Regions from separate parts of the Pseudoalteromonas sp. SR45-1 genome, predicted to be linked through region 2. Evidence: riboswitches for the same ligand, from Rfam matches in the RefSeq annotation. Region 2 holds a riboswitch; the other holds the start of a gene.

Region 1 (8,819 bases), on a different contig from region 2:
CGCATCCAATCTACGGCAAAGCCAAACTCATATTCCCCTGCCCACATAGTTTTGTAGCGGTTTTCCATTTGCCACGAACCGGCAGCGCCTTTAGATATTGTTTCTATTACTTTTTCACCATCAAGCCCAGCTTGCTTGGCAAAATGTAAGCCTTCGGCTAAACCTTGCACTGCGCCAGCAATACAAATTTGATTGACCATTTTACAAAGTTGTCCCGAGCCAACGCCGCCTAGTAATTGGCTAAAACGACTAAATGCCGCCATAACTGGCTGTACTTTAGCAAATACAGCTTCGCTACCACCCGCCATAACTGTTAATACGCCGTTTTCGGCGCCAGCTTGCCCGCCCGATACAGGCGCATCTATAAAGTCGATATTTTGCAGAGCCGCTTTTGCAGCCACTTCGCGGGCTACTTCAGCAGAGGTTGTGGTGTGATCAACCAAAACAGTGTGCGGCAGCATGCCCGCTAACACGCCATCGTCGCCATACACTACTGAGCGTAAATCATCATCGTTACCAACACACATAAATACGATGTCGGCATTGCTGGCAGCTTCGCGCGGGGTTGATGCAAAGCTTCCTGAATGTTCTGCAGTCCACGCTTTTGCTTTAGCTTGAGTGCGGTTATAAACGCATACGCTGTGCCCTGCTTTTGCTAAATGCCCCGCCATTGGGTAACCCATTACGCCTAAACCTATAAATGCGACTTTCATTGACATAAAAATGACCTATTAAACTGATAACTTAGAAACTAGACCACGATTATGTCAATCGGTCGATAAAAAAGCGAATGAAAGTCTTTATAAAATTTCCTTAGCGGGAAAGGTAAGTAGGTAACCTATGGACAGTATTTATCAATTTAATGCACCACTTTACAACAGCGAAAATTTTTCTCTTAGCCAGTTACAGGGCAAAACCGTCCTTATTGTTAATACAGCGAGTAAGTGTAATTTTTCGGTGCAATTAAACGCACTCGAAAAGCTCTATCAGCAATACAAAGGCAATGGTTTTACTGTGCTTGCGTTTCCGTGTAACCAGTTTGGCCAAAATGAGCCGCTCGATAATTTAGCCATAAAAGACTTTTACCAAGATCAATTTAATATCTCGTTTGAGGTATTTGGCAAGGTAATGGTAAATGGGCCAGAAACACACCCGTTGTTTAATTATTTAAAATCGCATACGCGGGGTATTTCGCAAAATCGTGCTATTAAGTGGAATTTCACTAAGTTTTTAATTAATTCACAAGGGCAACTTGTTGCGCGTTATGCACCGCGAACTAAGCCCGAAACACTTATACAAGTAATAGAAAGCAACCTACTGCAAGCCGCAAAGTTAAACGCTGCTAAAGGTGGTAAAAAAGTATCGTCAAAAATACCTTTGTTTACCCCAAGTAAGGCTCCGATTAAGGCTTAATTTAAATCAATAAAATACGTTTTACTTGGGCGCTTACTTGTAAAGTAGTTTAATGTATTAAAGGTTAACTACCCTACAAATACTTAAGCGTCGAGGCTATTACCATGAACATTGCTTTTTTTAGTACTCAAAAGTACGAACTGCCTTTTTTTGAACAAAGTACACGCGATTACAGCGCTATAAAAATAACGTATTTTGAGCAAGCCCTGAGCGAACAAACGGCTATTTTAGCAAGCGGGTTTGATGCCATATGTGTTTTTGTTAACGATACCGTAAATACCGCCGTTATTGAGCAACTGGCAAGCCAAGGCATTAATACTATTTTGCTGCGTTGTGCAGGGTTTAATAACGTTGACTTACCTGCAGCAAAAGCACATAAAATTAAAGTATTACGCGTACCGGCTTACAGCCCAGAAGCCGTAGCTGAGCACTGTATAGCGCTTATGCTAACACTTAGCCGCAAAACGCATAAAGCGTATAACCGTGTACGCGAAGACAACTTTGATTTAAACGGATTACTAGGTTTTAACTTGCACAACAAAACCGTGGGTATTGTAGGTTGCGGTAAAATTGGCCTTGCGCTGTGCAGCATTTTAAATGGCTTTGGCGCTAAAGTATTAGTGTGCGACCCATACGCGCAACCTGGCAATTATACAATTACCGATATAGACACCTTACTTAGCCAAAGCGATGTGATTTCTTTACATTGCCCACTGAACGAGCAAACTCATCATTTAATAAATGATGAGGCATTTAGTAAAATGAAAACTGGCGTTATGCTCATTAACACTTCTCGCGGTGCATTGCTTGATAGTAACGCGTGTATTAGCGCGCTTAAAACTAAAAAGCTAGGTTACCTGGGACTCGACGTTTACGAGCAAGAGTCGGAGCTCTTTTTTAAAAACCACAGCGACGAAATAAACCAAGACGATATATTCTCGCGCTTAGTGAGCTTTAAAAATGTTTTAGTAACAGGCCATCAGGGCTTTTTTACGCAAGAAGCACTTACCGAAATAGCAAACACAACCGTATTTAACGCGCTTGAAGTAAGTGAAGGTAGGCCTCTAACTAATGAGATTTTATAAAGACCTTGGCTATACCTAGATAACAGGCACAAAAAAAGCGAATAAGGTGAGCCCTATTCGCTTTTTTTGTTTAAAAATTCACTTTAAATAGAGCTTAACCAAACGCAACATTTGCAAATACCAAGGTCATTAATATTGGGCAAACAAAACGAATATACTGAGCAAACCAGTAATGTACGCCGGTTGTTGCTTGGTGTAATTTATTACCACGCTGCCACATCCACCCTACTGTAATAAAGTAAAACAAGCCCATAAGCGGCAATTGGTATTGAGTAAATAGCATAATAACTAAGCCAAATAACCAATCAAAATTTAGTATAATTGCGCTTGCACACACAAGTACAACGGCGCTAACGGCCCATGTTGCTTTGGTGCGGCTAACGTTGTGGTTTTCGACTAAAAACGCCACCGGAATCTCAGTTGTCGATATAGTTGACGTAACCGATGCGATAGACATTAATACAAAAAACAATAAACCAACTAATAAACCAATTTCGCCCATGGTGCTAAATAGCTCAGGTAAAATAGCAAAAATAAGTTGCCCTTCGCCAATCAGTTTACCACCACTAAATACCTCTACACCGTTGTGCTGCGCCACATAAATAGCAGGAATAATAAGTAAGCCCGCTAAAAACGCGACACTGGTATCGAGTAAAGCAACACCTGCGGTGAGCTTTGGTAAATTAGCATCTGGCTGTAAATACGATCCGTAAATCATCATACAGCCCACACCTAGCGAGAGCGAAAAGAACGCTTGCCCCATTGCGGCAATAATTAAATTAGGATCGAGTATTTGGCTAAAATCAGGAATTAAATACGCGGCAAAACCTTCGCTTGCGCCATCGAGTGTTGCGATGTAGGCAATTAAACCAACAAGCAATACGAGTAGCAGTGGCATTAAACGGCGCGACCAGGTTTCGATTCCCGATTTAACACCTTTTAAAATAATACTGGCAGTTAAAATAAGCATAAGTGGCGTAAATACAAAATTACGCAGCACTGAGTCGCTATGTAAAAATTCGCTTGCGCCTGTGAAACCCAAAAAGGTTGTTATGGGTTCAATAGCGTACGAGAGCATCCACCCTGCTACTATTGAGTAAAAACTTAGCATAACAACTGCGCCCGCAAGTCCTATATAACCTGCTGCCGCACCCACTTTACGGTTAGTGCTTTGCCATGCATCGCCCAATGCTTTTACCGGGTTAGCTTGTGCTTTGTGACCTAAATAAAGTTCTGTATACAATGCAGGGAGCGCAAGTAAAAATATAACAATAAAATAAACCAGTAAAAAAGCGCCGCCGCCATGGTTGGCCGCTTGCGTAGGAAAACCCCAAATATTACCTAAACCCACTGCTGCGCCAGCAGCGGCTAAAACAAAACCAAGTCGGCTTTGAAACCCATCACGCACTTGTGCCATACATCTACAAATCTGTTATTATTTTGATTATTGTGAATTAAACCATATTTCATGCCAGCTGAGTAATAAAATTGTACCCAGCCTTTATTAGGGGCGTTAACCGCTCACAATATCAGCGACTTCTTTTGCTTTAGGGCTTTTATGACTGAACACTATTTTAAAAACGCCTTGAGTATTACTTCAACTCAATTAGTAAACTTGTCTTTAGCTAGTAACAGTATTTTATTATTTAATGCTAAAACACTTGAGCTTAGTGACTTTAATTTGCCCGATTGCTTAAGCCCGGTTGAGTTAGCCATTATAAACCGCCGCAAAAGCCCGCAAGCTAAGCAAGAGTATTTAGCTACGCGGTTATTGTTAAAACACCTTATTAAAATAACGCAGCCGCAACATGCGCACGTAGCCCTTAATAAAATGAGTACAGAATTTGACGAAGCAAGCTCAAAGCTGCAAGTACATGTAAGTGATGATGTTATTAATACCTGTATTTCGCACTCGAATGGTTTAGTTGGGGTTGCGCTTAACCTTGGTAAAAGTGAGTTTGGTTTTGATATTGAAAAAGTAAGCTTAAAGCGCCCGTTTGAAAAGCTCGCTAAGCATTTTTATCATAATGATGAAATTACACTTATTACAAAGCCCACTAATACCCAAGCCCAAGCGGATACATTTTTTAGAATTTGGACATTAAAAGAGTCACTTGCTAAAGCCACCAGCCGCCCTATTGCAAAACTACTTAGCCCCAATGTGTTTGACGAATTACATAGTGCAAAGCTCAGTGCTTGCAGTAATAGCGTTACTGTAGCTGATAGCAGTGACAGTAATGTTTGTTTTGATATGAGTGTGGTGCATAAAAAAAGCACCGACTGGCGATGCTTTTTATTAACTGATTTTGTTAAGTGACTTTATTAGGTAACTTTAATAAATCGCTTTCCTGAATAACCGCTATTTACGCAGCAAAATCGCTTTCTAATAAACGGCTATGAATAGATTGTACTACGTTATCTGACTCAGTTTGCTCTACTAAAAAGCACAGGTTGTGCTTACTAGCACCGTGGCAAATTAATCGAATGTTAAAGTCTTTTAGTACACTCATTAAGTTCATTTCGTGTTGGCGTAATTGAATCTCAGAGCCAATAAGTGCTACCAGTGTTAAATTGTTTTCTACCGACACATGGCAAAACTCTGCAAGCTTATCTAGGCATTCTTGGTCAAGCTCTGGACGCGAGGCGTTTTGCGCGTTATCAAGCGTTATAGCTACGCTAATTTCAGATGTGGTTACCAAATCTACCGATATATTGTATTCACTTAATAGTGTAAATACGCGTGCTAAAAAGCCACTAGCGAGTAGCATTTCTGGGCTTTTAAGCGTAAGCAATATTTGGTTTTTACGTTGCGTTACTGCGCGTATGCCTGGTTGCTGCGATTTTTCGCGCTCAATCCATGTACCGCCACGCTCTGGCTCGCGGCTAGAACCTACAAACACGTTAATGTGGCTCCGGCTTGCTGGTAAAATAGTCGCTGGGTGCAATACTTTTGCGCCAAAGGTCGCCATTTCGGCGGCTTCGTCAAAGCTTAAACGTGCAATAGGCGTCGCTTTTGCACACAAACGCGGGTCGGTGCTAAAAATGCCCACTACGTCGGTCCAAATATGCACGCTTTTAGCGTTAATTGCTTCAGCTAAAAGTGCAGCGCTATAGTCAGAACCACCACGTCCAAGCGTTGTTGTTTGGCCGTATTCGTCACTGCCAATAAAGCCCTGAGTAACAATTACTTGCTCATCTAATAACGGGATTAAGAATTCTTTAGCAGCTTGTGCTGTGGCCGCAACATTAGGCGTTGCTTTACCAAATTGGCTGTCGGTTTTAAGCACCTTGCGCACATCAAAGCGATCGGCATTTAAACCTTGTAAACGCAGCACCTGAGCAAACAAATACGACGATAAACGCTCACCAAAGCTAAGTAGCTCGTCGTGTTGCTGATCGGTAGTTAGTGACTCTTGAGCCAATGTTTGAAATGCTTTTAGGGTTTCGTTAAAGCCAACCGCTAAATCGGCATCAAGCGATAACTCATCTAAAATAGTTTGTTGAATAGCAAGCACGCCGTTTATGTGTTCTTGGCGCTCACTTGGGGTAATACTTGATTTACACAGTGCAACTAAATGGTTAGTTACGCCAGCACTGGCGCTCACGGCAACAATACGTACGCTTTTATCTGCAACAATAATTTCGCTACAGCGACTCATCGCTTCGAAGTTTGCAACACTGGTTCCGCCAAATTTGGCAACGATGTAATCTGATTTTGCGCTTAACTCTGTTTGTGGTACTGTTTGTGGCGCTGATTGGGTAGTCATTTAGTCTCCTTTCGCGGTATCCAAACCGCAATAAAACAAGAAGAACTTGGCAAAGGAATGCTTGAAGATAAGTCCACTGCCAGAAGCTCTCCACCTATATTGGTGACAGTTTTGAGGATTCAGCCCCATAAACCGAAAAACAATGACGACGTACCATTATTTTCCTCGGCGAGTACTTCCCTCCTTAATGATCATTGGCTTTCGTCGCCTAACATTAAGTACCTAAGTATCGCACCTCTTCTGAATGCTTTATTAACCAGTGGCTAATAAAACAAAACCCCACTAAGTAGCGGGGCTTTGAAAGTTATCGTTTAGACGTCTAGCTGTCAAGCATTTAATAATTTATGAGTTAAATAAAACTGCCCATGTAATACGAGCCCGCATATCCAACCGTGTAACAAATTAATAAATGCAGCGATAAACGCAAGTAGCTCATAAAGGTAAGCGCTTTAACTTTACTCATGGCAATAATGCCCGCAGCCGAACCAATAATAAGCATTGAACCGCCCACACCCGTTGCATACGTAAACGACAACCAATGTTGTTGGCTCATTACTATATTGGCTTTTAATAATGCAGCGGTAAGCGGTACGTTATCGACCCCAGCTGATAATATGCCCATTAAGTAGTTTGCGTATTCTGGTGCCATTACCGTGTATAGGTCGGTAAATTTACTCAACATACCAATTTCTTTAAGTGCGCCTACAAGTAAAAGTACACCTACAAAAAACAATAATGTGTCGTATTCTATATCGCGAACAAAATCGATTATGTCTTTGTTTATGTCTTTTTTGCGCATTAAAAATTGCGCCACTAAAAACATCACTGATAAGCCAAACAAAAAGGTTAATAAAGGCGGTACGCTGTAAATTACACTCAACGTAAGTGTGCTCACTACGGTAGATAAAAATATAACAGCAATGGTTATGTCGGTTTTTTCAATGCGGGTTTTACCTGCACTAGCAAACTCAACACGCCCTTTCATACCTATAGACAGTAACGCAGCAAGCAGCATAACGCTTGCAAGTGCTGGCGCTATAAGTAGTAATAAATGAGCAATGGTTACTTTGCCATCTAAAAATATCATTAGTGTGGTTACGTCACCTGTTATTAGCGATACCCCACCTGAGTTCACTCCAAACACAATAAGCGTGGCGTATTTAACGAGCTTTTTAGGTTCAAGCTTTAACGACATAACAACCGCAAGCGATATAAGCGTCGCTGTTACGTTATCTGAAATCGACGAAAACAAAAACGCAAAACCACCCACCAAAAACATGAGCTTTTTTTCGCTAATACTTTTTGGCATAACACGGTGCACAATATTTTCTATAAACCCCTTTGAATTTAAATACGCGACAAAGGTCATTGCAGCCATTAAAAATAGCCATAATGAGGCAATTTCTAAAATATTTTCGTTTAAAAGATGCTGAATCGTATCGGGGCTTTGCCCGTGTAGGGGGTATATAAAAAGAAGAATCCAGCAAAGCGTACCAAAAAACAGCGTGGTTTTAGCTTTATTTACATGGATTATATCTTCTATAACGATCAGTAAAAATGCAATCGCTATCAGGGTTAGAATAATCGAGGAAACCATGGTAGTTAAACAACCTTTGATATAGTTTTAAAGAACACACAAATAACATTCCATTTCATGTGCCTATTTTCGGCGCGAATTTTAGCACTGCCTCTATGCAAAAACTATTATTAAATGGTCTTAAAAACGAATACTATATACAGACAAGGTTAATTAAAAATACGTAATAATGAGTCTTCTAAAAGAACTCAATAATAAAATACTAGGATGTTGTAACCCCTTATGATCCCAGCTAAAAAGCTGCTAAACACCATAACCGAACATTGGGGTGTATTAGAGCTATTATTTAAACGTTTTAAAATGGCTGACTTTAGCCTAAAAGACGTACAAAACGCGATTAAGCAAAAGCAGCCTACGTGGTCAAACGAACGCATTTATAAAGAAACAAATCGTTTGTTAAACCAAGATATTTTAATTCCACTGGCTAAATCCTCTCAGCTTGAAATAAATCGTGCTATTGCTGATTTTGCTACTTTTTTACTGCAAGAAGAGCATTTAGGTTTAGCGCAAGAAATTAGCGTATTAGTAGAGGACCTTGCTCGTTTAGGTAACCGCCTAGATAACGCTGGCGAAATAGAAGACTTTGACGACTTACGACGCTACAGCCGCATTATGGATGATCGGGTGCGTAAAATAATGAAGCTCTATACGCACAACGAAAACGCTATTTTAAATATTGTTGAACAAGCCAAATCAAATAATGCAGTGCAATCGCTGCAAAAGCGTTATAAAGCGGTAATAGAAGCCTTTGACGAATACATAGAGCCAATGCTTGAAATGGTTGATATTCGTGGTGAGTTTCATGCATGTTTTACCCTCATTGAAGAGCAAATAAGTAAGCAAATACTGCACATTGAGCGCTCAGGTAAAGCGTATAACGACAAACGTATGCTGGAGCAATTACGTACCCGTATACTCGAAATGCATTTAATGGGCCGAGAAAGCTTACGTAAAAGT
Region 2 (8,819 bases):
TGTGCCCACATAGCCGTAAACTCAGTATTAAACTGCTCAGCAAAAATATTAATAAATGGCGTCATTAATGAAACAGCTTGCTCGTCATCATCGCTAATAAGCGGTATTAAACTCTCAGCTAAGCGTGCGCAGTTCCAGTTAGCTATATTAGGTTGATTACCGAATGCATAGCGGCCTTGTTTGTCTATAGAGCTAAATACGGTATCAAAATCAAAGCTATTCATCATGGCACACGGGCCGTAATCAATAGTCTCTCCGCTAACTAGCGTATTATCTGTATTCATTACTCCGTGAATAAAGCCAACACGCATCCAGCTCACAACTAGCTTAACTTGGTTTTTAATCACAGCGCCTAAAAATGCTAAGTATCGCTGCGAACCTGTATCGGTTATTTCTGGGTAGTGCCGCTCTATAGCTAAATCGGCTAAATTTTTAAGCCCTTCAACATCGCCTTGCGTCGCTAAATATTGAAACGAGCCAACACGAATATGACTCGTTGCTACACGCGTAACGATAGCCCCTGCTTGTGGCGGATTACGATAAACCGTTTCACCACTACCAACAACCGCTAAGCAGCGTGTGGTTTTAACTCCCAGTGCATGCATTGCTTCGCTCATTACGTATTCACGAATAGCAGGACCAAGAGCACAACGTCCATCCCCACCTCTTGAGTAAGGAGTAGCACCAGAGCCTTTTAATTGAATATCCCATAACTGGTTTTCATCATCACTAATAGCGCCCAGTAAGTGCGCTCGTCCATCGCCTAAGCGTGGTGAAAAATGTCCAAATTGGTGCCCAGAGTAACCAAGTGCTACTGCAGGAATCGCCTGTTTTTCGTTACCGCTAAAAGTGCTGGCACGTAAATCAGCCGCAACGTTAATATTAAACTCTTTTGCTAAACTCTCGTTCCACAGCAATAACTGAGGAGAGGCGACACTTGCAGGGAAATCTTCTATCGCGAAGTTTTCTGCAACATCTGTGTATCTTGGCACTAATTTCATTGTAATTCCTATTGTTGCTGACTTATACCAACACGGTTGTCACCTACGCCATAAGCAACAATTAAGCTTAACTCTTGCATACTTAAGCCACTTTGCTCTTGCATTTCGTTAAAAAAAGCTTGGGCTGCATTTAGTGACTTTTTAGTTTGTAAGCCGCCGTCTATAATTTTATGGGCACGCAAATAATTCTCTACATCGCGTGATAGTAAAAATGTATCTTTACCAAGTGCTCGCAGCGCATAAGGCCCTGTATTTCCGCCTAAACGCGAACCATGCTTTTTTAAATACGCCCACAAACCAATAATATCGTCTGTTGGCCAATTAGCGATAAACTGGCTAAAACTGCCATGTTCCCCTGCTATTTCGTGGATCATGTAAGCATTTTCGGTAATTGTTTTTACTTTTTTATAGTTACGAACAATGCGCTCATCCGTTGCTTTTTGCTCCAGCATATCGGGTGGCATCATTAATAACTTATCAACGCTAAAATCCCAAAAAACCTCTCTAAAGCCCGGCCACTTATTATTTATGACTGACCAATAAAAGCCGCTTTGAAATACTTTTCGAGTAAATTCTTCAAGCCAATCGTCGTCACTTAACGTGCTTAGTTGTTTTTTAGATAGCGGTTTTGCAAGTAATAACTTAAGCATTTTTTCAGAGCCTTTTCGCTCTACCGCTCGCTTATAAATATCGCTAAATTTTTCCATACTAATTAAATACCTCACTACTTATATTGCTAGTGTACGAGAAAAGCACCTAATACGTAACCACCCCTCTTTTCGATGAATTAATCTGTATTTAGTCGCTTGACACCTAGACGGCTAAAATGCTTTAATCGCCGTAATTACCCTATTTAAATTGCACAGGTTTGTAAGTTTTACTCTACAAACAGGTGCAAAGGGCTAGAAGAGGTGCGTTATTCAGGTAGCGTATGTTAGGAGCGCAAACTCCAGCAAGCATACGTGAGGGGAATTAACGCCGAGAAGTAACCACTTTTGCGAGGTGTTTATTTCGGGCGACTAGGTTGAACCCTAGCGACTGTCACCAATAGCTGCTTATAAAAAGCAGCTTGTTAGTTTGGTGGAGAGCTTCTGGTCTTAAATATTAAGGCCGTGCGCCCTATTATTTTAAGCCCATTCGCTCTTCGAATTATTAGTTCGAACGACGTTAATGCGGCTCCTTCCATAAAGCTTTTTGACTCTTCGAATAATACCAATTGCATTAAATTAGTTATCGCTTAAATGATCACGTTTTTAATAAAGTTGGTACAAATTATAAGTTCGTGAGAGATGATCAACAACTTCAATTTAAACGACTACTCACTGTGGACCGCGCTCGTAACGCCATTTGATCAACACGGCGATGTTGACTACAACACGTTAACTAAGTTGGTTAGCGATCAAGAAGCGGCACATAACGGTATTTTGCTACTTGGCAGTACGGGCGAAGGTTTAGCACTAACGCTAAAAGAGCAACAAGCCATTGTTGAGCACGTATGCCAGCTAAAACCAACAGTACCACTCATGGTAGCTGTGGGCGGTAGTAACTTAAAGCAACAAATTGAGTGGGTTAACTACTGTAATACACTCCCAATTCATAGCTTTTTACTTGGCTCACCGCTTTATGCAAAGCCTGGCGCTATAGGTCAAACTCATTGGTTTGAAAGCCTACTAAATGCAAGCGCTCATCCATGTATGCTTTATAACGTACCCGGTCGAAGCGCTGTTAGCATCCCAGCGGCAACAATTCAAAACTTACAAAACAATAAAAATTTATGGGCGTTAAAAGAAGCGAGCGGCAGTATTGCTCAGTTTGAAGCTTACCGCCAAGCGGCGCCTAATTTAGCTATTTTTAGTGGCGACGATGCGCTAATGCCTTATTTTGCTCAAGCTGGCGCAAGAGGTTTGGTGTCGGTAGCTGCAAACGCATGGCCTGAACAAACTCACGAGTTTGTTAAGCGCAGTTTAAGTGGTCAACACCCTAATTTATTTGCCCAGTGGTCAAGCGCTATTAATAGCCTATTTGCTGTCGCAAACCCTATTCCCGTAAAGGTACTGATGCATTTGCAAGGCCGCTTAAGCAGCCCGCAACTTCGTCCACCTTTAACACATCTTGAGTTAACTCAAACCGATTGCATCACAACTGCAAACAACACCATTTTATCTTGGCATTAAATACAGGTTTTTATAATGAGCTGGTTAGAACTATTAAATAATTTAGAATCGGGCGCAGTACGCGCAGCATCACAAAACGAAAGCGGCCAATGGCAAGCTAACGTAGAAGTAAAGCAAGGCATTTTAGAAGCCTTTAAAAATGGCACTAATACTGAGTTTGCAGGCGGCTTTGTTGATAAACATAACCTAGCTCCGCAAGAATTTAGTACTGATGATGGCGTTCGTATGGTACCAGGTGGCTCAAGTGTTCGCCGTGGTGCTTATGTTGCTAAAGGCACGATTATTATGCCACCAGCGTATGTAAACATTGGTGCATATATCGACGAAGGCACAATGGTAGATAGCCACGCATTGGTGGGTTCTTGTGCGCAAGTAGGTAAAAACGTACATTTAAGTGCTGCAGTTCAGCTTGGTGGTGTACTTGAGCCAATTGGTGCAAGCCCAGTAGTGGTTGAAGATGACGCATTTATTGGTGCAGGCTGTATTATTGTTGAAGGCGTAGTCATTAAAAAAGGCGCAGTACTTGCCCCTGGCGTGCGTTTATCAGCAACTATTCCAGTATACGACTGCGTAAACGAGCGCCAACTAGATAAAGGCGAGCCAATCCCAGAGTACGCGATTGTAATACCGGGCTCTCGCCCTGCATCAAACGAATGGGCGCGCGAGCAAGGCCTAAGCATGTCGTGTGCGTTAATAGTTAAATACCGCGACGAGAAAAGCGATGCATCGTTATTGCTTGAAGAGGTTTTACGATAATGAGCTTTTTGAGCACGCCTATCAAAACCGCTGTAAATACTATTACACAACAACTTGATACACCTTTTTTTGTTTACGACCTAGATCAACTAAACACGCATCTTGCGCGTTTAGTTGCGCAAACCGATGTAAAGCTGTGGTACGCGGTAAAAGCAAACCCACTGTCTAAAATTATTCAAAGCTTAGACAGTGCTGGCTTTAATTTTGACGTAGCAAGTAAAGGTGAGCTTGAGCAAGTACTAGCACAAGGTATTAGCTCGCAGCGCGTGCTCAACACAGGGCCTGCAAAAAGCCCTAAACAAATAAAACACTTTATTGAGCGCGGCGTGCGTATATTCGTAGCAGAAAGCCTCAATCAAGTACGTTGGTTAAACCAACAAGCGCAACTACAAAATACGCAGTTACAAGTATTACTGCGTGTACAATTACGCTGGCCTGAAGGTGAAAAAAACCCACTGGGCGGCGACAGCCTTACGCCGTTTGGTTTGGGTTGTGATGAGTGGCAAGCACTCAATGTAACCGACTACCCTGCACTTAAGTTTGACGGCTTACATATTTTTCAGTGGGGCAACATGCTTAGCACACAAAAGCTAAGCGAATTGTGGTCACAAATGATTGCACCTCTTAGCCAACTTGCCAGCGATTTAAATATTAGCCTTAAAATTCTCGATTTAGGCGGCGGTTTAGGTATTCCTTATACACAAAACGAAGCAACACTTGATTGGGATGACTTAATTGCTGCGCTAGCTAAAATTAAAAATGATGCGGGTGTAGAAGAATTATGGATGGAACTTGGTCGCTATGCCGTTGGCGAATGCGGTCATTACGCAAACCCAGTAGTAGAGCGCAAACAAAACTACAATCAAGAACAAGTAATTTTAAGCGGCGGTATAAATCACTTATTACGCCCTGCTGTTACCAGCCAGGACTTTCCTGCTGCATTACTGCGTGAATCCAGTGCTAAAACTCAAGCGGTCACTTTATATGGCCCACTTTGTACAGCGCTTGATTGCTTGGGTGAACATAACTTACCAAGCGATTTAGATGAGCACGACTGGCTAGTGTTTAGCCAATGCGGTGCTTACGGCTTTACCGAAAGTATGCCGTATTTTTTATGCCATGAGCTAGCTGCTGAGTACACCTTGCAAAACGGTACACTTACCTGTGTTCGCCAAGCCGAAAATGCCAGCCATTATTTAAGGTAACAAGTATGAGTAATACAACACACATTAGCCAAGAGAACATTGTAGTAGGGGAAGTTGCAAACGGCTTACCACTTACAATTCCTGTGTATCGTTTAAAAGGTGATGGCACAGGGCCAAGTGTTTACATTCAGGCCAATATGCATGGCGCTGAAGTGCAAGGTAACGCAGTTATTTTTCAGCTGCTTGAGCAATTAAAACACCTTAACCTTAGTGGCGATATTACCCTTGTACCTTATGCAAATCCGATTGGCTGTAATCAAAAATCTGGCGAGTTTACCCTTGGCAGGTTCGATCCGATTACGGGCACTAATTGGAATCGCATGTATCACTACAATAAAAATTTAGTGGCACAGTTTGCACAAAATCATACTCAGTATGACGACGCTACATTAAAAAGTAACTTCAAACAGGCACTTATTGACGAAGTAGACAGCAAACTTAACGGCCCTGCTTATTTACTCAATACGGGTAAACGCATTGCGCTTAACTTACAAAAGCTCGCTCATCAGGCTGATATAGTACTCGATTTACACACAGGCCCTATTTCAAGCAAGCATCTGTACTGCCCAACCTATGCAACCGACAGCGCACGTTACTTTAATATTGAACATGTATTGCTTATTCCTAGTGATTTTGACGGCGCTATGGATGAAGCTAACTTTTGCCCATGGTGGCATTTAAGTGATGCGCTTAGCGGACAAGGTCGCGAATTATCAATAGCTGTAGAAGCATTTACTGTAGAGCTAGGCAGCCAAGAAAAAATAGACTTAAAAGAAGCATTAAACGATGCAAACAGCATTTTAAGTTACTTAAATCACAAAGGCGTATTACAAAACGCACCGCATACGCCAGTTAATATGACTCGTTATGCATGTAATTTAGATGACTACTTTGCCTATTACGCCCCTATTGGCGGCATGGTTGAATACTTAGCCCCACTTGGCGGGCACATTAAAGCCGGTGAGCCTATTGCCAATATTTTACGCATGGAGCGCTACTTAAGTGAGCAACCATTGCAAACACTTACTCTTGATTGCGATGCAATTGCTATTTTGCACTTTGCCTCAGCGAGTGTTAATCAAGGTACCGAGCTTTATAAGTTTTTTACTAACATATTTGAGCTTTAGCTCACCCTTCTCATTGCGTGAGAGTAATACCAATTGCATTAAATTAGTGATCTATTATAGCGATAAGGAAATAGCTTAATAACAAGGCTAAAATTATGGTACATAGTTGTTCTATATAAATAATTTTTAACGTAGTTAGTGAGTTATTTAATACGCTAGAATGATCATGTTTTTAACAAAATTGGTATAAATTAACTAAAGTAGTTAATTTGCATTAGAAAAGCGGCTTAGGCCGCTTTTCTTTTGATCTATATTTACTTTGTATACGTATGGACCTTGTTATGAATACAAATTCAGTAAAAGTTCACCGTTACATATGTAAAAAGACGTTATAATTAAATTAACGCATACAACAACCCAAACTCACAAGGAATTACAATGAGCTGGCGCCACTGGATAACTCTTTCTGCTTTAATTAGTACCGCTACCTTCGCACAAGAAGAAGTTGCTACAAACGAGCAAGACAACGACATCGAGCTTGTAAAACAGTGTATTTTAAATGAAGTGATTGGTGGAGATGGCAAGCAAACTCTCGATGACTTGCGTAAAAAGTGCTCATCCCTTGAAGAAGACAAACAACTTACCGCGCTTGATAAACGCCAAGCTCGTGAAGAAGTCGGTAAAAAAAATAGAAATGTAATTACGCCACATAAGCGTAACTATATTTTACCGCTTTCGTATGTATCACACCCAAACGATCGCCCTTTTGATGGTTTTGACGAATTAACAGATGATAACGATGGTGAGCCACTAGACAACCTAGAAGCAAAATACCAGCTTTCAATCAAAGTGCCTCTATATGATGATTTTTCTGATGAAGACCAAGCCATATTTTTTGGCTTTACTCTGCAATCTTACTGGCAGCTTTATAACTCAGAAATCTCTTCTCCATTTCGTGAAACCAACTACGAACCAGAAATATTTTGGATAAACTACCTCGATCCAGAAAACGTATTATGGGGCGACGAAATGGCAATCGCATTAGGTATTTCGCACCAATCAAACGGTCGAAGCCAACCAAACTCGCGTTCGTGGAACCGTATTTACGCAGACTTTATTTGGGAAAATAGGGGCTTTGTTTTTAGCTTTAAACCTTGGTATCGCATAAGCGAAGATACTAAAGAAGACATACTTGATGCTAAAGGCGACGATAATCCAGACATATACAAATACATGGGCTATTTTGAATTTAGTGGTGCATACCGTCTTAACGATCATGAATTTAGCTTCATGACGCGTAACAACTTAAATTCAGAAAACCGTGGTGCAATTCAACTCGACTGGTCATTTCCATTATGGGGTCGCGTTCGTGGTTATGCACAATACTTTAACGGTTATGGCGAAAGCTTAATTGATTACAACGCGGATGTAGAACGTATTGGTGTCGGTATATTATTAACCGATTTGCTGTAATACTTCTCTAAGTTTTACGCACAAAAAAGCCAAGCATTGCTTGGCTTTTTTGTGTTTTGAACAGCTAAACAGTTATTTTTTTACTACAAACTGCCCTTCAAATTCTGCAACCACGTTATCACCATCGTAAATAGTTACTGGCACTACGTAACTTGCTTTACCGTCGGTTTCTAAATCGCTTAACTTGCCCTTACAGGTTTGTATATCAACACAACCACGTGGGTCGGTAGTAAGCGGTTTTAAGTACTTAATGTTAGCATCGGCTAATACAATATTACCTTCAAGCCCAGCTTCTTTAAGTGCTAAGTACGTAGCGCCCCAACCTGTTAGCGTGGCCAAGCTATAAATAGAACCTGCAAACATTGTGTTATGTAGGTTTAAGTTAGCGTCTAGGTCGGCGCTGGTTGTAAATTGCCAATCGGTATAGCTTTCTACCTTAATACCCATCGCGTCACTAATTGGAATAGACTCACGCCACGTATTTTGTAGTACTTGCGTCCAATTAGGGTGACGAAACCAACCTGGCTCAGACGGTTTTTGCTTTACCATTTTAAAGTGTTGAACATCGCCATACGCTAAGTGCGCTTTTTCTTTTAATTCGTAACCGTGGCGTTTATAAAACTCAAGCGCTCGTTCGCGTGCAAACAATACAAGCTCGCCTGCGTTTTGAACCCATGCAATTTTTTCAAGCTCGTGCAGTAAGCGACTACCAATATGCTGGTTACGATTACCCTCTGCAACCGCCATATAGCGCACTTGTGCTTGCTCATGATTGTTAAAGTGCAAACGTGCTACACCTAGCACTTCGCCTTCTTTATTTTTTATAAAGCGGTGCTCAGAGTCTTGTTCCATATCGTCTTGTTCAGAGCCACGAGGCTCGCCCCAAGGCGCGCGTAATACTTGCCAACGCAATTGGTAATACGCTTGCCAATCTTCGCTACTTTGTGGGGTGCTTACCTGAAACATACATACTCCTGTTGTTATATAAGCCGTAAATAAAAGTCAAAAAAGGCTACGGCGCTATACTAATAGTATTGATTATCTACCAAACTAAAAAGCTTAAATAATTAAGTCCGTTGGTATTATTTATGGCAAATACCATACTCCATCTTAAAAAAACTGCAAATACGACTTTGGTGATGG

Evidence for each region. A riboswitch is a leader RNA that binds a small molecule or an ion and turns the genes downstream of it on or off. The one in region 2 is predicted to bind lysine.
Region 1: it holds a riboswitch for lysine, as region 2 does, so the genes downstream of both, lysC (lysine-sensitive aspartokinase 3) here and dapA (4-hydroxy-tetrahydrodipicolinate synthase) in region 2, are expected to answer to the same signal.

The regions. Positions count from the first base shown of each region.
Region 1 covers NZ_JACJDR010000003.1:110,124-118,942, reverse strand. The annotation lists gene H5089_RS04710 (NAD(P)-dependent oxidoreductase) at 1-719, opposite strand, end outside; gene H5089_RS04705 (glutathione peroxidase) at 841-1,413, shown strand; gene H5089_RS04700 (2-hydroxyacid dehydrogenase) at 1,518-2,498, shown strand; gene H5089_RS04695 (sodium-dependent transporter) at 2,593-3,915, opposite strand; gene H5089_RS04690 (4'-phosphopantetheinyl transferase superfamily protein) at 4,057-4,815, shown strand; gene lysC (lysine-sensitive aspartokinase 3) at 4,862-6,265, opposite strand; lysine riboswitch at 6,341-6,513, opposite strand; gene nhaD (sodium:proton antiporter NhaD) at 6,615-7,862, opposite strand; gene H5089_RS04675 (hypothetical protein) at 8,085-8,819, shown strand, end outside.
Region 2 covers NZ_JACJDR010000013.1:47,831-56,649, reverse strand. The annotation lists gene H5089_RS14025 (YdiU family protein) at 1-1,001, opposite strand, end outside; gene H5089_RS14020 (DNA-3-methyladenine glycosylase I) at 1,010-1,708, opposite strand; lysine riboswitch at 1,900-2,100, shown strand; gene dapA (4-hydroxy-tetrahydrodipicolinate synthase) at 2,291-3,175, shown strand; gene H5089_RS14010 (2,3,4,5-tetrahydropyridine-2,6-dicarboxylate N-succinyltransferase) at 3,191-3,931, shown strand; gene H5089_RS14005 (PLP-dependent decarboxylase) at 3,931-5,136, shown strand; gene H5089_RS14000 (succinylglutamate desuccinylase/aspartoacylase family protein) at 5,142-6,263, shown strand; gene H5089_RS13995 (phospholipase A) at 6,642-7,676, shown strand; gene H5089_RS13990 (bifunctional GNAT family N-acetyltransferase/hotdog fold thioesterase) at 7,749-8,642, opposite strand.